3 regions of the Iodobacter ciconiae genome follow, and region 2 is predicted to be linked to each of the others. Evidence: predicted binding sites of a transcription regulator. Region 2 holds the regulator's gene; each other region holds the start of a gene.
What was found. Region 2 encodes HrcA, which represses chaperone genes, less so after heat shock. Its sites were predicted from a motif close to ATTAGCACTCGNNNNNNNCGAGTGCTAAT; they were not measured.
Positions count from the first base shown of each region.

Region 1: groES (co-chaperone GroES) is a predicted target of HrcA. The motif match lies at 5,187-5,215, and genes of this name have one in related genera.
Region 3: rpoH (RNA polymerase sigma factor RpoH) is a predicted target of HrcA. The motif match lies at 4,419-4,447, and genes of this name have one in related genera.

Region 1 covers NZ_CP034433.1:2,319,923-2,327,666, forward strand. The annotation lists gene hemA (glutamyl-tRNA reductase) at 1-1,173, opposite strand, end outside; gene EJO50_RS10095 (cyclic-di-GMP receptor FimW-related protein) at 1,329-2,897, opposite strand; gene EJO50_RS10100 (adenosylmethionine--8-amino-7-oxononanoate transaminase) at 2,881-4,224, opposite strand; gene groES (co-chaperone GroES) at 5,282-5,572, shown strand; gene groL (chaperonin GroEL) at 5,632-7,275, shown strand; gene EJO50_RS10115 (acyl-CoA thioesterase) at 7,372-7,744, opposite strand, start outside.
Region 2 covers NZ_CP034433.1:1,983,574-1,991,317, forward strand. The annotation lists gene recN (DNA repair protein RecN) at 1-872, opposite strand, end outside; gene EJO50_RS08755 (NAD kinase) at 1,049-1,924, opposite strand; gene hrcA (heat-inducible transcriptional repressor HrcA) at 2,081-3,088, shown strand; gene mltB (lytic murein transglycosylase B) at 3,179-4,225, shown strand; gene EJO50_RS08770 (DUF2339 domain-containing protein) at 4,514-7,744, shown strand, end outside.
Region 3 covers NZ_CP034433.1:3,424,484-3,432,227, forward strand. The annotation lists gene EJO50_RS15085 (peptidoglycan D,D-transpeptidase FtsI family protein) at 1-282, opposite strand, end outside; gene ftsL (cell division protein FtsL) at 279-572, opposite strand; gene rsmH (16S rRNA (cytosine(1402)-N(4))-methyltransferase RsmH) at 569-1,501, opposite strand; gene mraZ (division/cell wall cluster transcriptional repressor MraZ) at 1,498-1,935, opposite strand; gene EJO50_RS17850 (protein MIGRI) at 2,215-2,379, shown strand; gene msrP (protein-methionine-sulfoxide reductase catalytic subunit MsrP) at 2,519-3,442, shown strand; gene rpoH (RNA polymerase sigma factor RpoH) at 3,533-4,384, opposite strand; gene ftsX (permease-like cell division protein FtsX) at 4,626-5,528, opposite strand; gene ftsE (cell division ATP-binding protein FtsE) at 5,535-6,188, opposite strand; gene EJO50_RS15125 (DUF6394 family protein) at 7,158-7,541, shown strand; gene EJO50_RS15130 (potassium channel family protein) at 7,644-7,744, shown strand, end outside.

The DNA of each region.
Region 1 (7,744 bases), 340 kb from region 2:
GGCAGCGAGTGGGGCGTGCATAAATTTATTGGCCATTTGGCGTGAGAATTCTGCCAGCACGGCTTCAGCGTTTTCGCCTGCGGCCAGTTTCTTTTGCGCTTTTTCCAGCTCATGCCGGGCGATACGGTCGGCATAATCTTTTAACTCTCTGATGGTCGGCACCAGCGCACGGCTGGATACCCAGCGATGAAAATCATCCACGCGTGTAGCGATAATCACTTCGGCCGATTCAACTTCACCCGCCCGGGATTCCTGCCCCTGACGCACCACTTCGGCCAAGTCATCCAAGGTGTAAAGGTAGACATCAGATAAATCGCCCACCTCGCCTTCGATATCACGCGGCACGGCTAAATCCACCATAAACATCGGTCGGTGCTTACGTTCTTTCAGCGCCCGCTCAACCATACCCTTGCCCACGATGGGCAGCGGCGCTGCAGTTGATGTAACCACGATGTCAAATTCAGCAAGGCGGGATGGCAAATCAGATAATAAAATCGCTTCGCCGCCAAATTTTTTGGCCAGCATTTCGCCGCGTTCTATGGTGCGATTGGCCACGGTAATTTGCTTGGGGCCACGGGCGTGAAAGTGCGTGGCGCAGAGCTCGATCATTTCTCCTGCGCCAATAAAAAGCACCTTACAGGATGCCACTGAGGGGAATAATCGCTCAGCCAGGCGTACCGATGCGGCAGCCATGGATACGGATGCGGCCCCAATCCGTGTTTGGGTTCTGACTTCTTTAGCCACCGAAAAAGCACGCTGAAACACACCATTGAGCAGCACGCCCATCGTGCCTGCATCCCTGGCAAAACGCTCGGCGTCTTTGAGCTGACCTAAAATCTGTGTTTCGCCCAGCACCATGGAGTCCAGGCCACTGGCAACCCTGAATGCGTGGCTGGCGGCATCGCCACCATTGAGCAAATACAGATGCGGCTCGATATCTTCTACGCGATGCCCACGCGTGCTTGCCAGCCAGGCCAGAACCTGTTGCGGTTCTCTGGCATTACAGTAAAGCTCGGTGCGATTACAGGTCGAAACAATCGCCGCTTCCGACACACCATGCTCAGCACTTAACATGGCTAAAGCGGTAGGCACTTCTGCCGGAGTAAACGCGAGCCTCTCCCTGACTGCAACGGGGGCAGTGTGGTAATTAACGCCAAGGACAAGCAGATTCATAGGGATTCATCGAAGGCAGGCGGAAGAAAACTGCCCATTTTACCCTGAAACGGTAAGCAGCTCACAGAGATCTCGCTAATACCACTTGGAATAGAAGTTTAGTGAAAGGGTTTGGGTACAAAATTCATCAAAACAGCAGCCCCCGTGGCCACGTATTACAAAGGTATTTCCTCTGTTTTTTGGTACTCGAATAAGTCATAACCCATTTGTTGTTCGACTAATTTTCCGACCCGAATCATCACCTCACCATTGGCAGTAAGCAAAGATAATTCACGCAAGCTGATATAAGTGCCCTTAGGCGCCGCCAGCATGGGGGCTTGTTTAAGCGCAGGAATTTCAGGCATTAATAATGCAGGCTGATACTGCTCGCCTTTGTGGCCGATCGTGGGACGAAACATCACGGCAGAAGCCCTGACAGTGATAATTTGCAAGCCAATTTCCAGGCACTGCTTATCCATTTGTTGCAGCCAGCGCACAGACGCCACCATCCAGTGCTTGTGGCCCTGAGCGCGCAGGGCAACAATTTCACCGGCCCTTACCCGCTCAGCCGGCATATTTTCAGAAACCAGAGCGTAGCCGCCCGGGCTTTCATTAATCACTTTCCAATGCGTGATTGGTAAAGTGTCATGAAGTTCTTCAACCGCTTCAATAGCGTCTTCAAATATATTTTCCGGCTCTAATAAGCCATGGCCATCATTCACACAAAGCACTGCAGCCCTTAGACCCAGGCACAGATCAACGGGTGTATGTGAAGCAATTCTCTGGAAAGTGCGCTTTGTAGCAATCGTCCACTGCCGCGATACACGGCGCAAGATTTCGATCCACATCAGCACTTTGCCGCGGTCCTGAGCCAAAGGGGCCTTCGCTTCCAAAACGGCTAAGGATTTATGCAAATGCCGAACCAGCTCTGATGTGTCAAGCAACACGCCGCCACCTAAATACCCATCCAAAGAGCGGGATCCAAGATACTGAGGAGGCTTATCTTCATCCAGACTCACCAAAAAGAAGCCTGCCGCATTGCCAAGCTGAGAAATGGGCTGAAAATGCGCATAACCAGCATAGTTTTCAACGATTTCAAATACTTTATCCAGCTCAGCCCCGGCAAAGCGCTGCGGCTCAGCCAGCGCCAGCAGCAAAATATACTTATAGGTACGGGCAACCCCGGGTGAGTGTTCTGCGGAAGTCTGATCAATTAAATGGGCCTCAATCGCATACCTGAATAATTGATGGGCCTCCAGCCAGATGCCTTCCGGCACTGCCGAATAAACACGGCAACTCAACTGAAACAGGCTATAAAACTGCGACATTATTTTTTGAATTAATGCCGGAACAACCTTGTTGTTTCCAAATGAAAGCCGCTTATCCAAACGATCTGTCAGAGCAATCTTGTAACCATCGGCCAGCTCCAGACAAAACCGTCTGGCCAGAAGAGCTGCGGCCTGTGCCTGCTCTTTTAGGGGCAAGCCCGGCACGCGATAAAGCACAGCCAGCTCAATTGCCAGCGATTCCTGAATTACAGCATATTCATCAAGTAATTTAATTCGATCATCTGCATTAATTTTCACACGGTTACATGCAGCCAGTGCATCGCATAACTGCCGCCCGGCCAACAGAGGATTAGCCACAGGCAAGGCAATCAGCCATTCTCTTAGACGCTTTGGGTTAGTTTCAACGCTCGCAACAAGATTCGGCTCGAAAGGCGGTAATTTAAGCGACAACGGCATCAACAAACTCCGATATAACATTTTCTACTGCATCCAAAGCTGCCAGTGTTCCTGACAATAAGTGTCTGACTTCTGCATCAGTCAGGCAATAAGGCGGCATAAAGTAAACGGTATTGCCGATCGGCCTAAGCAAGAGTTCCTGTTCCAGAGCTGCGATAAAAAAACGCTGTGCAAAGCCAGGGGCCACCCCCACCACATCAAAAGCCCAGATCATCCCGGTACGCCGATAATTTCTAACTTTAGGATGTAAAGCCAGCGTAGCAAACACCATATCCCAGCGTAACGCTTTTTCAGCGTTTTTTGCGATTACATCATCATTTTCAAAAATATCCAGAACAGCCAAAGCGGCTGCGCAAGCCAATGGATTACCGGTATAAGAATGCGAGTGTAAAAATGCCCTGCTAATATCATCATGATAAAAAGCGGCATAAATTTCATCACGGCTCAGCACCACGGCCAAAGGCAAAAAGCCGCCGGTAATTCCCTTGGAAAGACATAAAAAATCTGGTTTTATATTTGCCTGCTCATAAGCAAACATAGACCCTGTACGCCCAAAACCCACGGCAATTTCGTCACAAACCAAATGAATCTGATAGCGATCACATAAGAGCCGCGCTTTTTGCAGATAGCTCAGATCATACATAGCCATTCCTGCTGCGCCTTGCACCAAAGGCTCAAGAATCAGCGCAGCAATATCCTGGTGATGCTTCTCCAGCGTAGCGACCAAAGCATCAATTGCCCGCTCAGCTACATCTGACGCCGTTTCTGCTGCCAACGCTTGACGTGTATCAGGATTCATTACACAGAAATTATCTCTGACCAAAGGGGCGTAGGCATCACGAAAAACAGGCACATCAGTTACCGACAAAGCACCCGCCGTTTCTCCGTGATAACTGTTTTCTAGATAGATGAAGCGATTTTTTTGCGCTTGCCCCTGATTACGCCAGTAATGCACCGACATTTTTAGTGCAACTTCTATCGCAGATGCGCCATCCGAGCCATAAAAAGCATGGCCCAAGCCGCTTAGCTTTGCCAAACGCTCGGATAACTCCACCACAGGCTGATGGGTAAAACCCGCCAGCATCACATGCTCCAGAGTATCCATTTGCAGGCTAATCGCAGCCTTAATTCTAGGCTCTCCATGGCCAAATAAATTAACCCACCAGCTGGAAACCGCATCCAGGTAACGTTTTCCATCCGCTTCATATAGCCATGTGCCTTGCGCGCGAGCAATCGGGATCAAGGGAAAGCTTTCATGCCGCTTCATTTGCGTACAGGGATGCCACACTGCCGCCAGGCTTCGTGCCAGTAAATTAATGTTTTTCATATCAAAATATAAAGCTTCAAATAAGCTCTAGCAAAATCCACTTTAAAACTCATGAGGGATATCCGCAGGAAAGGCAAACGGTTAGGGCTCTGCTGACGTTTGATTCACAATTGCACAGGCCGGAAAAATAACCAAGCACAAAGCCTAAATTGAGCATGATCGCTAAGGCGCATCATAAGAGTGGCCAGCGTAACCATAAATCAAATCTCTACAAACACTAGCCCAGCCCAATCAAATTAATGCTTTTGTTTTAAAATAATTTGAAAATACTAAATAACCAACCAAGTAGCACCCTAGCCGCACGCTACTCCAGGTAAGACTGGTAAAAAAAATAACGAAGAATATTAGTCGCCAATCTTACACAATTCCAAGAAACAGCATCAAAAAACCTTACCTTAAAACTTAATTTTACAATCCCCAAAAAGCCGGAAAGCCGCAACAATAAGCCACCTGGATAACAACAAAGCTCGCCTTTACGCGAAAGTAACTCAACATCGCATCACTAAAAAACCCCCATATCATCATTAAGTAGTAATAAATACCACGCTGGCTAAAACCATAGCTGCACAGATCATCCAAAGATTTGATGTGAATCAAACGTCAACAGGCCTGCCGGATCAAAATGCCATAGCAGAAACACTTCTAAGCTAACACTAGCGGATGAATTATCCATATCGAGCACCGCAAACATGCCGGTTTAAGCCGAACAAATTAAGACTGAATAAAAAACCACCTGTATAGCGGTATTTCCCGGGCAATATGTTTATTATGGCCACATAAGCAGCTTTCTACCCTCGAAAGCCAAGCCCCAACAGAGCAGCCTATCTATATTAACGATGCCTGGAACAAGCCCGCCTCAGTCGTTCAATACAAGAGACTAAACCGCCAATATCCATCCTATTTTTCCTGCAAAAAAATTTCCCGTTTCCCCCTCTTGAAAAAAACCTGCCTCGCCCATACCATTTAGCACTCGTTAGCAGTGAGTGCTAACAACGATCGAACAGGCCGTCTGGCCAAGTATTTGAATGCCACTTTTTTTATCTGGAGAGTGAAAACCATGAAAATTCGTCCTTTGCATGACCGTGTAGTAATCAAACGCGTTGAAGCTGAAGAAAAAACTGCATCTGGCATCGTGTTGCCAGGTAACGCTGCTGAAAAGCCGGATATGGGCGAAGTGGTTGCCGTCGGTAACGGTAAGATTTTAGAAAATGGTTCTGTACGCCCAATGGCTGTTAAAGCAGGCGACAAGGTGATCTTTGGTAAGTACAGCGGCCAAACCGTAAAAGTAGATGGCGACGAACTGCTTGTAATGCGTGAAGAAGACATCATGGGCGTGATCGAAGGCTAAGCCTGATCCGTCAACGCCGGGCCCCCGGTACGATTTCAAACTATTTCGGAGTACACAACATGGCAGCAAAAGAAGTTAAATTTGGTGATTCCGCCCGCGCCCGTATGGTAGCTGGCGTCAATGTTCTGGCTGATGCAGTAAAAGTAACTCTGGGCCCTAAGGGCCGTAACGTAGTACTGGAACGCAGCTACGGCGCGCCTACCATCACCAAAGACGGTGTATCGGTAGCCAAAGAAATCGAGCTGAAAGATAAGTTCGAAAACATGGGCGCGCAGATGGTAAAAGAAGTTGCATCCAAGACTTCTGATATCGCCGGTGACGGTACAACAACGGCCACCGTGCTGGCTCAGGCCATCGTGCAAGAAGGCATGAAATACGTTGCTGCCGGCATGAACCCGATGGATCTGAAGCGCGGTATCGACAAGGCAGTCATTGCCCTGGTCGGCGAGCTGAAGAACATTGCCAAGCCTTGCTCCACCACTAAAGAAATCGCTCAGGTTGGCTCTATCTCTGCCAACAGCGATGAAGTCATTGGCGAAAAAATCGCTGCTGCGATGGAAAAAGTAGGCAAAGAAGGTGTGATTACCGTTGAAGACGGTAGCGGCCTGGAAGATGAGCTGGATGTAGTTGAAGGTATGCAGTTTGACCGCGGCTACCTCTCTCCTTACTTTATCAACAACCCGGAAAAGCAAATCGCCCTGCTGGACAATCCGTTTGTACTGCTTTTCGACAAGAAAATCAGCAACATCCGTGATCTCTTGCCAGTACTGGAGCAAGTAGCAAAAGCGGGCCGTCCGCTGTTGATTATTGCTGAAGATGTAGATGGCGAAGCGCTGGCTACCCTGGTTGTAAACAACATCCGCGGCATTCTGAAAACAGTTTCGGTTAAAGCGCCTGGCTTTGGCGATCGCCGTAAAGCCATGCTGGAAGATATCGCCACCCTGACTGGCGCAACCGTAATTGCTGAAGAAGTAGGCCTAACCTTAGAAAAAGCCACACTGGCTGAACTGGGCTCTGCCAAGCGTATCGAAGTATCCAAAGAAAACACCATCATCATCGATGGCGCGGGTAATGAAGAATCTATCAAAACACGCGTTGGCCTGATCCGTAAGCAAATCGAAGACGCAACCAGCGATTACGATCGTGAAAAACTGCAAGAACGCGTAGCCAAACTGGCTGGCGGCGTTGCAGTGATCAAAGTTGGTGCTGCCACCGAAGTTGAAATGAAAGAAAAGAAAGCCCGTGTTGAAGACGCACTGCACGCAACCCGCGCAGCTGTGGAAGAAGGCATTGTGGCTGGTGGTGGTGTAGCTCTGCTGCGCGCACGCTCTGCCATTATCGACCTGAAAGGCTCAAATGTTGATCAGGATGCGGGTATCAAGATCGTACTGAAAGCCATCGAAGCGCCACTGCGTCAGATCGTGCAAAACGCGGGTGACGAGCCTAGCGTTGTGGTTTCCAAAGTATTGGAAGGCAAAGGTAACTTCGGTTACAACGCCGGTACCGGCGTTTACGGCGACATGGTAGAAATGGGCGTTCTGGACCCGGCTAAAGTAACCCGCTCGGCACTGCAACACGCAGCATCGATCGCTGGCCTGATGCTGACCACAGATTGCATGATTGCTGAGTTGCCAAAAGAAGAAGGCACAGGCGGCATGCCAGATATGGGCGGCATGGGTGGTATGGGCGGCATGGGTATGTAATTGCAGCAATCGGGCTTGGATTAAAAACCCGGTGACTTGCTTGAAAAAACGCCACTCCCTTGGGAGTGGCGTTTTTTATAACAACTTCAATCGGCACTACCCCTTAAAAGCCATCTTCTCCGCCATCATCAACCGTATATCCCGCCTTGCCTCTGCAGCGACCCAGCGCACTCTTTCATCATCGTTCCCCGGGATTAAAGGCGGAACCTGCACGGATTTACCATCATCGCCCATCGCCACCATCGTAAAATAACAGCTGTTGGTATGGCGCTCGGTATGGGTGCGGATATTTTCTGCCAACACCCGGATGCCTACTTCCATCGAAGTGCGACCGGTGTAGTTGACGCTGGCCAAAAAATACACCAGCTCGCCCACAAAAATGGGCTGTTTAAAAGTAACCTGATCTACCGACAGCGTCACCGCATACGCCCCCGCATAGCGGCTGGCACAGGCATAGGCCACCTGATCC
Region 2 (7,744 bases):
TCTAAGTGATCGGCATAGCGGCGCAATGCATACACGGATTCAGTCAGCTGCGCTTCAGCACTGGCCAAAAGCTCCAGTGTTTCGGAGATACCCGCATCAAAATCAGCCAAAGCAGATAAACGCCCCGCTACCGATCCCAGCCAGGACTGGCAGTTTTCATCGCCATCAGCGAGCATCAATAAACCACTTTGCACGCCTTCAATCAGGCTGGCAGCATGATGCAAGCGCTTATGCTCGGCTTGCAGCTCCGGCCATTCTGCAGCGGTAAATTGCAGGGCGGCCACTTCATCCACCTGCCATTGCAGGCGTTCACGTTCCGCATCAAAGGCTTCGGCGTTATTCTCGGCAACCGCCAGCTCATCAACAACGTTTTTCCAATCTTTAAATAAACCCGCCACGTCTTTTGCAAGGCCTGTGCATTCTGCATAGCCGTCAACCAATTCGCGCTGCACCTCGGAGCGCAGCAAGGATTGTGGCGCATGCTGACCGTGGATATCTACCAGCTGCTCGCCCAGCGATTTAAGCTGTGTCAGCGTTGCAGCAATGCCATTAATCCAGGCGCGGGATTTGCCACTGCTGTCAATGCTGCGGCGAATCAACAACTCTTCTGGCTCGTCCCCCAGCAAAGCTTCTTCTTCCAGCCAGGCCTGTACGTTTTTAGGCGGAGCAAACCGTGCCTGCAAGTCAGCTTTTTCGGCACCATGACGCACCACTGTACTTTCTGCCCGCCCCCCCAGGAGCAAACCCAGTGCGTCGATCACAATCGATTTACCCGCCCCCGTTTCACCGGTCAAGGTCGTTAAGCCTGAGCGAAAGTCAAGCGACAGCTCTTGCACGATGACAAAGGATTTAAGCGAAATAGAAAGCAGCATGGCGTGTTTTTACACCTTGGTTACGGTTGCCACGAAACAAACCCAAATCTTAAAACATAGAGTAAAGGAGAACACGGAGTAAAACTTAATTTCAATAGTTTTACTCCGTGTAGCTCTGCGTCCTCCGTGCTCTCTGTGGTTCAAGATTTGGGTTTTGAATTAAATTGAGTGATCACTTACAAACGCTCGCCCCAGCGTAGTTTTTCGCGCAGGGTGTCGTAATAATGATAACTGTTTGGGTGCAACACCCTGAGGGTATTGCGGTAGCGGCTAATCAGTACGCGATCTTTTTCTTGTAAATCACAGTGCGACTGATTGTCAAAATAAACACGGGCATCCTGGGCACGGGTCAGTAAAAACTCAACCGCGCAGGTATCATTCACCACAATCGGGCGATTCGATAATGATTGCGGGCAAATGGGCACCAGTGCAATTGCCGGTAAGCTGGGATGTAAAATCGGACCGCCGGACGCCAGCGCATAGGCTGTGGAGCCGGTTGGTGTTGAAATAATCAGGCCATCTGAGCGCTGGCTATAAACAAAACGGCCATCAATAAAAATTTCAAACTCGATCATGGCCCCCGTGCTGCCACGGCTAAAAACCACGTCATTAAACGCTAAGGCGTTGTCAATTTCATGACCATCACGCACCACCGTGGTTTCAAGCAAGATGCGCTCTTCGGGAATAAACTCCCCGTACAGCATGTCCATCACCAGCTCATCCATCTCATCAACCGATATATCGGTCATAAAACCCAGGCGGCCTTGGTTGATTCCCACAAGTGGAATGCGATAAGGTGCCAGCAGACGCGCCACTCCGAGCATAGTGCCATCACCGCCGAGCACGATAACCAGATCAGCCACTTTGCCGATATTATCGCGGCTGACATCCTGATGTTCGCTTATGCCATGCTCTGCGGCGCTCGCCTGATCGAGCAGGACTTTTACCCCCGCCCCTGCAAGCAGAGCAGCAAGACGGCGGATAGGCTCTCCCAAAGTAGGGGTGCCCGTGCGCCCCACTACGGCGATGGTTTTGAACAATAAACTACGCATAAGCTCATTAGACCCGATTTTTAAAAAAATAACAGCAGCAGTCAGTTAATTTAAAGTACTTTGCCCGTGTTTTCTCCAGGCGGGTGCTTGCCCCAAAGTAAAACTCCTTGTAAAACGAAGTAAAATTTGCAACATAGCCCACCGTCGCCGCCCAATATGCTGAACGATCGTTCTCAAATTCTACTTAAAACCCTCGTCGAGCGCTACATTGCTGAAGGCCAGCCTGTTGGCTCCAAAGCCCTGCAGCATTTTTCAGGGCTGGATATCAGCTCTGCAACAATCCGAAATACCATGGTTGATCTGGAAGCACTAGGCTTTGTCGCAAGCCCGCATACCTCAGCCGGCCGCATTCCTACCGTGCTGGGCTACCGGCTTTTTGTAGACTCCTTACTCACAGTGCAAACTTTAGATTCGCCCACCTTAAGCGAATTACAGCTCCCTGTTGACAGCCCGCAGCGCAGTGTCACCGCAGCCTCACAGATTTTATCGCAGCTCACCCAGTTTGCCGGCCTTGTGCAAAGCCCTAAGCGCCACGATCTTTTGCTTAAGCAAATCGAATTTATGCAGCTGTCTGAGCGCCGTGTTTTGCTGATTCTAGTCACCAGTGATGGTGATGTGCAAAACCGTATTTTACAGACCGAGCGTATTTATAGTGCCAGCGAGCTCACAGAAGCCGCTCATTTCCTAAATGAATACTGCTCTGGCAAAACACTGGCGGCCCTGAGCCATATTGTGCAAAAAGAATTAGTCAGCTTAAAAAGTGATATTGTCAGCCTGATGAATGCTGCCGTTGCTGTAGGTGCAGAATTAAGTAACCGCAGTGATTCTGTAGTAATTGCAGGTGAACACCAGTTGCTGGGTGTGGGGGATTTATCCTCCAATGTAGCCAGAATGCGCCAGCTATTTGCTCTCTTCGAGCAAAAAACGGCCCTGCTGCAACTGCTGGATTTAGGCAACCACGCCGATGGTATAAAAATTTATATCGGGGGTGAATCAGGCTTGGCTCCACTGGATGAATGCTCTGTAATCACAGCGCCCTATCGCGTTAATGGTGAAATTGTTGGCACACTAGGCGTGATTGGCCCCACCCGGATGGATTATGAAAGAGTAATTCCTATTGTCGACATCACCGCCCAGCTTTTGTCCACAGCGCTCTCTTTGTGACTTTTCAACCCTTGCTTGCTGCCAATATTCCCATATCATTGCACCGCCTTTCATTGACAATGCAAACCACTTTATAGAAAAGCGAAAACTATGCGTAAACTTATCCCCCTATTACTGGTTAGCCTGCTGGGCATGGCACATGCCGATGAAGCTTTGGTTGCCCGTGAAGATGTGCAGGCTTATATCAAGGCAACGGCAGAAAAGCACCAGTTTACTGAAGAAGAACTGACGCAAACACTTAGCCGGGCCACGCTTAAAAGTAATGTTCTGGATATTCTGGACCGGCCTTCTACCGCCCGCCCCTGGTATACCTTTCGCGTTAACTTTGTAAATCCCGCCCGCAGCCTGGCAGGCGCCAAATTCTGGCGCGAGCACGCGATTGCCATCAAAGAAATTAGCGAGCGCTACGGGGTAGAGCCAGAAATCATTGTGGCTATCCTGGGAGCCGAGACCAATTACGGTAAAAATACCGGAAGCTTTCATATTCTTGACGTACTGAGCACCATTGCCTTTGATTACCCGCGCCGTGCTGAATTCTTTCAAAAAGAACTCACCGAATTTCTACTGCTTGCCCGTGAAGAAAATGAAGACCCGATGGACTTTACCGGCTCCTACGCGGGTGCCATGGGCTGGCCACAATTTATGCCTTCATCATTTCGCCAGTATGCCGTTGATTACGATCAGAACGGCCATCGCGACATCTGGAATCACCCCGATGACGCGATTGCCAGTGTGGCAAATTACTTAAAAGCGCATGGCTGGGAAAAAGGCCAGCAGGCCTATACCGCAGTCAATATCAATACGGATATGAGCGATGTATTTGCTGATAAATTTAATTTGCACTACACCGTGTCCGAACTGATGCAAAAAGGCGTAGTGCCAATGAGTGAGCTCGATGTCCAGCAAAAAGCGGTCCTGTTTTCACTGGAAACCGAGCCGGGCTTTACCAGCCACTATCTGGGCTTTAATAATTTTTATGTCATTACCCGCTACAACAAAAGCACGCTTTATGCGACAGCGGTATTACAGCTTTCTGAAAGCATTTTAAAAAGTTATCGGGAAGGTGATGATTTAAAACCGGCCAGAACCCCTGCAAAACCCGCAAAAACGGTTAAAAAACAGGGGGGATGGCGGTAAGATTTACGACAGCTATAGCTATATAGCTATAGCTTGTGAAGCAGGTAAAAGACGCAATGCAGCACACAAGCGTCTTTTACTCCTTCCCCACACAAACCCCAATGGTGCGCTTGCCTATGCAGTATTTGGTTTTACGCACCTGCTTAAAGCACCAACAGAATCCGGGCACACTGTTTAGTATTAATTTGCAGCTATGCTCAAAATCTTACTATGAGAGTTAGTCACCCCAAAAATAGCTTTCCCTGGTACTGAAACAGCACGCTAAACAAGCCCAACTCCGAGGACAATATGAAAGTAAGCATCATTATCCTGATTGCAATGATTTGGGGTGGGCTGCAATTTGGCACTGACGGCGCTTTAGGTGCCGGGCTGCTGGCTTTTATTGGCTACATTTTCTTGAGCAAAAAAAAATATTCTCCTGAAGAGGACTCTGAATCCCCGCCTCATGGCGCTCATTCATCTGCCCCCTCTTCCACCGGCCATACACCGAACCGGCACGCTCACCTCAGCCTTGAGCAAAGAGTTTTGCAGCTTGAGCAATCACTGGCGGCCTTGCAAGACGAAATCCAGCAACTTAAAACACAAGACAGCAACAGCAGCCCGATCAATCCGGTTTTTAACGCTACTGGCATCACACCTGTCTCTGCGGCACACCCGATAGAAAACAGCGACTGGGCGGCTGCAGCAATCAGCCAGACAACAACCTATCAAACCAAAATCGCACCTGAGATCAGCATTGAATCTGCTGAGACAGAAGTAAACAATTTATCCGCAATCACGCCTTCTGACTCCAGCGCGATTGATATGACGGCAGCCACATCCTCAACCGGGCCCTCTGCTGTTGACAGCACTATTGGTATCGCGGCAACAAGCACACCCGGGCATCCCGCCATACCAGCGCGCCCTGTGCCCCCAATTCCCATTTCGCCAGCCCAGCCAGACTGGCTGAGCGAGCAATTTGCCAAGGCTTTTAAAGTGGGCAAAGACTGGCTATTGGGCGGTAATACCGTGGTGCGGGTCGGAATACTGATTCTCTTTTTTGGCGTAGCGTTTTTACTGAAATTTGCGGCCGACAACAGCATGCTGCCGGTGGAGTTGCGCTTCGCAGGCACCGCCATCGGCGCAATTGTGCTGCTGGTGATTGGTTGGCGATTGCGTGACCAGCGCCGCGAATATGCTTTGATTATGCAGGGCGGTGGTGTGGGCGTGCTGTATCTCACCGCCTTTACCGCTTTGAAATTTGCAGTGATTCCGGCCGAATTTGCTTTTCCATTTTTAGTGCTGGTCGGCGTGTTTTCGGCTATTTTAGCCATCAAGCAAGATGCCAGATCGCTGGCAGTGATGGGCATTACCGGTGGCTTTTTAGCACCAATTCTCACCTCTACCGGCCACGGCAGCCATATCGCCCTATTTAGCTATTTTGCCCTGCTTAACGCCGGTATTTTTGCAATGGCTTGGTATAAAACATGGCGGCCGCTTAATTTACTGGGCTTTGTGTTTACCTTCGGGATTGCATCGACTTGGGGCGCGCTTAAATACAAACCAGAGCTACTCGCCAGCACCGAGCCATTTTTAATTTTGTTTTTTCTGTTTTATGTTGGCATAGCCCTGCTCTACGCCTTGCGCCAGCAAGTTGCACTTAAAAACTATGTGGATGGAACACTGATTTTTGGTACACCGCTCGCCGCGTTTGGCCTGCAGACATCACTCGTGCACGATATTGAATTTGCACTCGCTGGCAGTGCTGCGGTGCTCTCCGCTTTTTATCTTTTAATTGCCTGGTTTTTAAGAGCAAAAAAACGCGACGAGCTGCGTTTACTGTTTGAGGCGCTGCTTGCACTGGGTGTGCTGTTTGCCACGCTGGCCATCCCGCTGGCCTTTGATGCCCGCACCACCGCAGCCAGCTGGGCAGTTGAAGCCGCAGCGATTATCTGGGTCAGTCTGCGTCAGCAGCGTTTACGCTCGCTCTGCTGCGCCTTAGCTTTGCAAATCATTGCCGGTATCGCCTTCCTAAGCCATGCAGGGCCCCAGCCAGATGATGCCTTAGCCATCCTCAATAGCGGCTATATCGGTGGCCTGATGCTGGCGCTGTCAGGATTTTTTAGCGGCTATTTAATGCAAAAAGAGGCCGCCCTGACGTGGTTTAAGCCCGGAAAAATTATTTCAGCCCTGCTCGCAGCCTGGGGATTACTGTGGTGGACGGGAGCAGGGCTCAATGAAATCCGGCAATTTATTCTGCCTAGCGAGCAATCTGCCGCCACCGCTCTGTTTGCAGGCTTTAGCGCACTACTCGCCAGCCTGGCCTGCAAAAAGTGGCAATGGCCGCTGCTGCGCCTGCCTGCGCTGGCACTGTTTCCTGTATTGGCCCTGATCAGCATGCCGGTATTTGCCACAAAATTACATCCACTGGCAGGATGGGGCTTACTCGCCTGGCCACTTGCTCTGCCACTGGCACTTTATTTATTGTGGCGGCATAAAAACGAAGACCAAAAAGAACTGCCCATCCTGCACAGCGTTGGTGTCTGGCTGAGCAGTCTTTTGATTGCCGCCGAGCTGGCCTGGCTCATTACCCAGGCCGTGCCGGAAGGCATATGGCGTACAACCGCATGGCCTATCCTCTGCGCTGCAGTGCTCTGGCTGCTGGCAAGCTATGGCAACAAAATACGCTGGCCAATTGCCCGCTACCCGCAGGCCTATTTTGTTAACGGGGCTGCACCACTGGCTGCGGGCTTACTGCTCTGGGCATTTTTTGCACTTGGCAGCGATGGCAATCCTGATCCGCTGCCTTATCTACCACTCATTAACCCGCTCGATATTGCCCTTGGATCAGGCGTGGTGGCGCTCCTGGCCTGGAAGCGCAAATTACTGAGCCTGCAGCTGCTTGATCTATCCAAATGGACTGCCCCTGTTCTGCTGGCGCTGGGATTTTTATGGCTGAACGCCGAGCTACTCAGAGTCTTCCACCATTGGGGGAATGAGGCTTACAGCCTGAACACGCTTATTGATTCGCTCAGGATACAGGCGGTGTTTGCGCTGTTCTGGAGCGGCGTTTCTGCTTTGGTGGTCATTGCACTGAAACGCTTTGCCACAGAGGAGTCTTATGCCTCGGTGGCAACCCGCCAGGCGCTGCGCGGCTTGCTGCTGGTGCTTTGGGCATGGCTATTGGCGGCTAATTTTAATGATGGCAGCTTGCTTAATGTCCGCTATCTGCCGCTGCTTAATTTGCTGGAGCTGGCGCAACTGGCGGTGCTTGGCGCGCTGTATCTGGCCTGGCGTGATTTCAAATCGGCATCCGCCGATGCCGAACTGCCCAACTGGCTGGCCTACGCCGCCCTCGCCACACTATTTATCTGGTTTAACGGGGCCTTATTACGCGGCTTGCATCATCTGCTGGCCTTTCCTTTTTCCTTACTCGAAGCGATTCATTCCAGCAGCCTGCAGCAAATATTAATGCTGGCATGGGGGCTGTTTTCACTGGCGGCGCTGCAATGCACCAAGCGGAACAGCATGCTGCGCCTG
Region 3 (7,744 bases), 1.4 Mb from region 2:
CGGGGTAGAAATCGCCAAGGGCTCACCATTTCTATCGGTAATCATGCCGCGATTCGAAGCTTGCTTGAGGTTACGCATATAACGCGCGTCACCTTGCTCTTGTAAAAACCCCTCATTCCACGCTTGCAAATACAGGCCACGGCCCAGTAATACGGCAAAAAGCGAGAGCAAAAAGCCAACTACAAGCCACACTCGCCAGCGTTCCAGCTTGGGGTGAGGGGCGGCAAAACGCTGATGACGTGATTGCCCGCTAGCCTGGCGGGGCGGTCTTGCTAATTTCATTCGTTCACCGGTTTTGCTACTCGTTCACCGTGCGGCAGGATCACTTGCGTACGGTTTGGTCCCGGCACTTGCATGCCTAATTTTTGTGTTGCTTCTGCTTCAATACGCGAATGCATGGCCCAGGTACTTTGTTCCAGTTGTAATTGCCCCCACTCGACTTCGAGCTTGTGGCTTAATACTTCTTCCTTTTGCAGTTCGCCGTAGAATTTGCGCGCCCTGTGCTGGCTGGTAACTAAAGCCAGCGCGCATAGAATTAAAATGACAAGCAAAAAAAGATTTAAACGTGTCACAGGGCCATTCCTGTTCTTTCTGCTGTGCGTAAGATTGCACTGCGGGCACGTGGATTCTCATCAACCTCTTTCTCACTGGCACGAATCGGCTTGCCCATGATTTTGACCGGAGGCTCGGCAATATCTGCAGCACGTACAGGCAGACGGGAGGGCAGCTTGTCACCTTGCGCAGCATCTTGCAAAAAGCGTTTTACAATGCGATCTTCCAGTGAATGAAAAGCAATCACCGAGAAACGCCCGCCTTGGTTCAGCATTTCTAAAGCCTGCGGCAGGGTTAGCGCAAGCTCCTCAAGTTCGCGATTGATGTAAATCCGTATAGCCTGGAAGGTACGTGTCGCCGGGTTCTGGCCCGGTTCGCGGCTACGGACTGCCGTTGCCACGATCTGGGAAAGCTGCCCGGTGCTGAGAATCGGTTCTCCCGCTCGACTCGCAACAATCGCTGCTGCAACCTGTTTAGCAAACCGCTCTTCGCCATAGTCTTTTACCACCTCTGCAATTTCTTTTTCATCGGCTAAATTCAGCCACTCGGCCGCTGTCATGCCGCGCGTGGTGTCCATACGCATATCGAGCGGCGCATCAAAACGAAAACTAAAGCCACGGCTGGCGTCATCTAGCTGGGGTGATGACACGCCCAGATCCATCAGTACGCCATCAACACTTTCAATTTCCCGCAGGTTTAATTCTTTCTGCAGATTAACGAAGCCTTCATGAACGATGGTGAAGCGCGGATCGGTAATGGTGGCGGCTTCTGCAATTGCCATCGGGTCTTTATCAAAAGCGATCAAACGGCCACCAGGACCCAGTCTGGAAAGAATCAGGCGTGAGTGACCGCCACGGCCAAAAGTGCAATCGACATAGATGCCATTTGGCTTGATTGCCAGTGCATGCACGGCTTCTTCAAGCAAAACGGTGGTGTGTGTAAGCGTCAAAGCACAATATCCTGCATTTGTTTTGCCAAATCGTCCGGGCTGATATCCATGACGGCTTGAATCTGGGTGGCCCAACGAGCTTCATCCCAGAGTTCGAATTTATTGCCCATCCCTACCAGTGCGACTTCTTTATCAAGGCCTGCCAGCTGGCGTAAACGGGGTGGAATTAAAATGCGCCCAGCGTTATCGGGTTCGATTTCTTCGGCATGGCCGACGATAAAACGGCGAATAGGCATCTGAGCGCCAGAAAGACGGTTGAGCTGATCACGTACAGGTAGCCAGTCCGGTTCCGGATAAATCAGCAGGCAGCCCGAAGGCTCGGCAGTAATCACCAGGCGATTGGCGCAGCGTATCCCCAGCACGTCACGATGCCTGGCCGGAATTGCCAAGCGTCCTTTGCTGTCGAGATTTAAAGAAGCCACACCGCCAAACATATTTATTTACTCTTTTGTAAGGGTTGGTACTGCACTTTTACCCACTTTTACCCACTACTTCCCACTATAGAGTAAAAAAAAAGAGCGCACAAGCGCCCGTTTTTTAATTGTTCTTTTGATACAATCACTTAGCTGCAATTTATGTAATGTACATTTTTACATTGTTTTCTTTTGATTTTGTCTTGGATAAGCAAAAGGTAAACGGATTAAGTTAATGTAAAACTTTAACTTAATTATTAGATAATGCCCTTTTTTCATTCCTAATATTGATTGCTTCTTGTGACAGAAAAATTACTAAATATCTGCTTGTTTGGTTTGCTGATTTGGGCACTTTGGCGGCGAATCAGTCCCGGCGTTCGTTCTGAAATTGACCGCTCAATGAAAATTGCATCATTTGTTTTGCTGCTTGCGGCAGGTTTTGCTCTGTTTTTACACCTCTATTGACCGGGCGCTGGTGTGCCGGGTAGTGGCTGATAAAGAAACTTTAGGGTCTGCTACCTGTCCCACCCAGGGTAAATTTTAAGAGTCGCTGTCAGCGCTTGTTGTTCTGCCCGACTAAGCCCTATCGCCCCTGGAGAACACCATGTTAATCCGCTCATCGACAGAAATATTACCTTCCGAAATTACCCCTGAAGGCATCTGGTTAAATCGCCGTCAAATCATGACTGGTGCTGCTGCCTTGGGGCTGGCTGCTGCTTTGCCTGCTCAGGCGGCGGGCGAGCTAGTTTATCGGCCTAGTCCACTTTCAGCTAAGGATGATAAAAATAGTTTTGAGCAAATTACTCAATACAATAATTACTATGAATTTGGTACTGGTAAAGATGATCCGGCCAGAGCTGCTCATACTTTAAAAACACGGCCCTGGAGTATTGTTATTGAGGGGGAGTGTGATAAACCACGTACTTTCTCGATAGAAGAATTATTAAAAATTGCGCCTTTGGAAGAGCGTATTTACCGTCTGCGCTGCGTGGAAGGCTGGTCGATGGTGATTCCCTGGGTGGGATTTTCTCTTTCCGAGCTCATTAAGCGGGTGAATCCTACTTCTAAAGCTAAATACGTCGAGCTTATTTCGCTGGCTGATAAAGAGCAGATGCCCGGCGTTGGCCGCCAGGTTTTAGACTGGCCTTATACCGAAGGGTTGCGCATGGATGAAGCAATGCATCCTTTGACTATTATGGCGGTAGGTCTTTATGGCAAGGTATTACCTAATCAAAATGGTGCTCCGATCCGCCTGGTTGTGCCGTGGAAATATGGTTTTAAAAGCGCCAAGTCTATTGTAAAAATCCGCCTTACCGAAAAACAGCCACAAACTTCCTGGAATAAAGCCGGGCCAAGTGAATATGGTTTTTATTCTAATGTAAACCCGACTGTAGACCATCCCCGCTGGAGCCAGGCTACCGAGCGGCGCATTGGTGAGGTTTTTAAACGCAAAACGCTGATGTTTAATGGCTATGGCGATCAGGTGGCGGGAATGTATAAGGGAATGGATTTGAAAAAGCTGTTTTGATGGCTAAAGGTCAAAAAGGTCTGTAGGCAGGGAGAGCGCTGAGAACAAGATGGTTAAATACAAAAAAACGGAGCCGCTGGCTCCGTTTTTTTACGCTGGCAGTAAAGTCTGCTTCATTTTGCTGAGGGCTTTGGCCTCGATCTGGCGGATACGCTCGGCAGAGACGTCAAACTCTGCAGCCAGATCATGCAGTGTTAAGGATGAGCCTTCGTCGGCCAGCCAGCGTGTTTCTACAATCCGGCGGCTGCGCTCATCTAGGCTGGCGAGTGCCATTTGCAGGCCTTCGGTATGCAGCTTGTCTGTGGCGCGGCGGGCCAGGGTGGCGTCCGGTGCGCTGTCGTGATCAGCCAGCCAGTCAATCGGGGCATAGCCCTCGTCATCATTGTCATCGGCAACCAGCGATATATCCTGGCCGCTCATCCGTGTTTCCATTTCCAGTACTTCTTCGCGTTTTACTCCCAGATCATCCGCGATTTTTTGTGCTTCCGTAGTGGTGAGTGCGGCAAAGCCGGGCTTCATGGAACGCAGATTAAAGAATAATTTACGCTGGGCTTTGGTCGTCGCCACACGCACCAGACGCCAGTTGCGCAACACGTATTCATGGATTTCGGCTTTAATCCAGTGCACCGCAAAGGAAAACAAGCGTACGCCACGGCCGGGTTCGAAGCGCTTTACCGCCTTCATCAGGCCGATATTACCTTCCTGGATTAAGTCTGCCTGAGGCAGGCCGTAGCCGGAATAGCCACGTGCGATCGACACCACTACTCGCAGATGGGACATCACCAGTTGCTTGGCTGCCTCCAAGTCATTGTCCTGGTGGTAGCGCTGGGCAAGGCTGGTTTCTTCTTCCTGCGAGAGCATGGGAACGGTATTTACACGCTGGATATAGCTCTCGATGCTGTCTCCACCGGACAGTACGGGAAGTGTAACTGCAGACGCCATGTTTAAATCTCTCCTTGCAAAAACTATTGCCAATTCTAGCACTTGACTTGAAGGAGTGCTAAAAAAAAGCAAATATTCAGATCATTGATTCAATCACACTATGGAGTGATGAGGCACGGCAATTTTCCCTATTCTCTTGATAGAACAAATTAATTATGAGAAAGAGGATGATTAAAATAGCGTGCAGATCAGGCTTTCAGCCTGGGCAGAGGGGTATTGGGCCTGCCCGGCTGCTGGATAACTAAGTAAACTGGCGTAAATGTCGCCAGACGGCCAGCCATGCGCCGATGAAGGTCAGCAGAATACATAGCCCACAAACGACAGCAATGGTAATGAGGTCAGGCGATAGCAGACTAAACTTTTGACCATAGGCTGTTGCCAGCTCGCTTACCGCAGGATTAAGGTGCGATAGCATGCTACCTACGATACCGCAGGCAACAAGCCCGCCAAGCAGGCCCTGTACCATGGCAAAGTAGACAAAAGGGCGGCGGATAAAGGCATCGGTTGCACCAATCAGCCTTGCTACTTCGATTTCTTCTTTACGGGTTAAAATTTGCATGCGAATCGCATTGCCTGTGATGAGTGCCAGGGCAGTGGCGAGCAAAATGGTAATCACTTCAAATAAGGTTTGGCCTAAGGCGAGCAATCTTTCCAGGCGATGTGCCCAGGCTGAATCAAGCTGGACTTCTTCTATACCAGGGCGGCTGACCAGGTCTTTTTGCAAAGCTTCTAAAACACTGGCCTGGCCGTCTTTACTGCTTAATACAAAGGCATCAGGTAGAGGGTTTTCACTTAGTCCCGCTAAAAGATTGGCTGCACCAGAGGAGATCTGCATTTCTTTGAGTGCGTCGTCTTTACTGATAAAGCGGCTGCTGGCAATACGCGGGTCCTGTTTTAATTGAGACTTAAGCATGGCAATGTCTTCTGCCGTGGCCGTATCGCGCATAAAGATAGAAATTTGCGGCTCTACATGGATCTGGCTGGCCACACTGCTCAGGCTATTAATCATTAGCCACAGTACTAAAGGTAGCGCGGCGGTAATACCAATCACCAAGAGATTAAGTGCGCTGGAGAAAGGATGGCGAACCAAGGCACCCAGGGTACGTGCTAAAGATTGGATATGGAGTCTTAACCAGTGTTTCATAGCGCCTCAAGCAGTAAATTGACCATTTTTCAGGCGCAGAATACGGCGGCCGTAATCTGCCATCAGGGTTTCATCATGAGCAGAAATCACGATGGTAACGCCAACCTGATGAAAAGATTTAAACAGTTCCAGAATATCGTGAGCGTAATCGCGGTCCAGATTGGCTGTTGGCTCATCTGCCAGCAAAATAGCAGGCCGATGCACCACGGCACGGGCGATGCACAGCCTTTGTTGCTCGCCTCCCGATAGAGAGATCGGGTTGAGCTTTTCCTTACCTGCCAAACCCACTTTGTCCAGTGCGGCCAGGACACGGCGGTGGCTTTCTTTATGGTCAAAGCCAACAATATCCAGCGGCAGGCTGACATTATCTAAAACGCTGCGATCAAACAGGATTTTGTGATCCTGAAAAATCAGCCCCAGATGGCGGCGGATATAGGGTAGCGAGCTGCGATTCATTTTCGCCATATTCTGCCCATTGACGATCACTGCCCCGCCACTGGGCTTTTCTATGCCTGCAATTAACTTAAGCAGTGTCGATTTACCGGCACCAGAATGGCCTGCCAGAAAAACCAGCTCGCCACTTGGAATCTCAAAGCTTAAATTTTTAACGGCATCAAAGCCGCCAGGATAGCGCTTACTGACTTGCTGAAACTGGATCATAGGGGCCCTGTCATTGTTTTCCACGAATACGCCGAACTAATAGGTTTTGAATCTGTAAAAATTGAGGGAAAAAACAAATCTGCTCTGTTGGTGCTTGGTTCCCGGCAGTGCTGGCTGTGGTTTTTCGGCTTGGTATCGCTACGAATCAAACCTTGGCAGATATCGGATACGGATTATCGCTAAATTTGAAGTATGTTACACCATGCGGAAAAAACCTTGGCGGGCAATAAAATGCAATTACACCGTGATTGCTGCTGCCAGGGGCTGATCAGGGGAGCTGCACCTTGGGTTTAATTATGGGTTGCCAGCTTGAATTTTGTAGGCACGGTGGGTGTTTGTTTGTCATCAGTATTGGTGCATCTATGTATGAAATATTTTAATGTACTCAATCGTTTTTTCTGTGTTTCGCTATGTGTTTTGCACCTTGGCAAACGTCTTATGGTTGTGATAATGGCTATGCTTGTTCTTGAGCAAGCCCCCAAAGCTTGTTATTGGCGTATTGTCATAACAATTGTCCTTGCATGTGAGCTGTGCAAGTCTGGTAACAGAGCTTGCTCTGGATCATTACGCGGGCAGGTAGCCTTGGTTTGCATGCAAAGCGAAGTAAAGTACGCAGGACTTTTTTAGAAAAGCGGGCCTTATTTTAGGCTGATTCTCGTTTCAGCCTGGCAGCTTGCTTTGCGCTGGATCTTGTCAGGCCCGCTCTGTTATTTATCTGGGGGCGGCTTGGGCATGATTAACGGTCTGGTGGTTTGTGGTGCAGATGTAAATATTAATTTAGTCGTTTCGCATAAAATGCAGCAGTTAATTACTAAACATAACCTATTAATTTAGAGAGGATTTTATCTCAATAAAATGCTTGGTTGTTTATCATAAGAGTCAGAATGTATTAAAAAGTAAACATATACATTGTCATATATCTTATATGATTTATCATGTTTTCATTAATTACCACAGGCAGTCTGCCGTATGAATATCGAAAAAGTTGTGTTTGGTTTTTTTATTTTATTGGCATTTACGCTTAATTTCGGCTTTGTTATGGGGCAAATTGATGTACCGCATCAGCATGATGTATTCGAGCTGTTTTCTGCGATGGTGGTTAGCTTTATTGCTACTGTAATTAAGTTTGGTGATCGCACTCAGGTAGGCGCGCTGCATTTAGCCACAAGCCTAGTGGCAGATTTGCAATTAATTGCAGCTGCTTTGATATGGGGGAATGCAATGTATGTTAGCCAGGTGGGAATGACTCCCGGTGTGACTTCAATGATTGTGTCTTTTTCAGCCGGTGCACTTGCTGCTAATGTGGTTTCAGTGGTTTTGCTGATTGGCGAAACTTTACAGCATCGCCGCTAGAGTGAGCCGGGTAATGTGTAGTGCTTAATTTTCAAATGATCAGGCAGCGAATGTTTTCAGTGTGCTTTACCCTAATCCTCTCTAGTAGGATTATCTAATATCATGACGAATATATTTTTTATGGTGATGCGGCGCATGCGTGCGCCGATTATTACGCTGATTCTTATTTATGCGATTGCCGTATTAGGTCTGGTGATGATTCC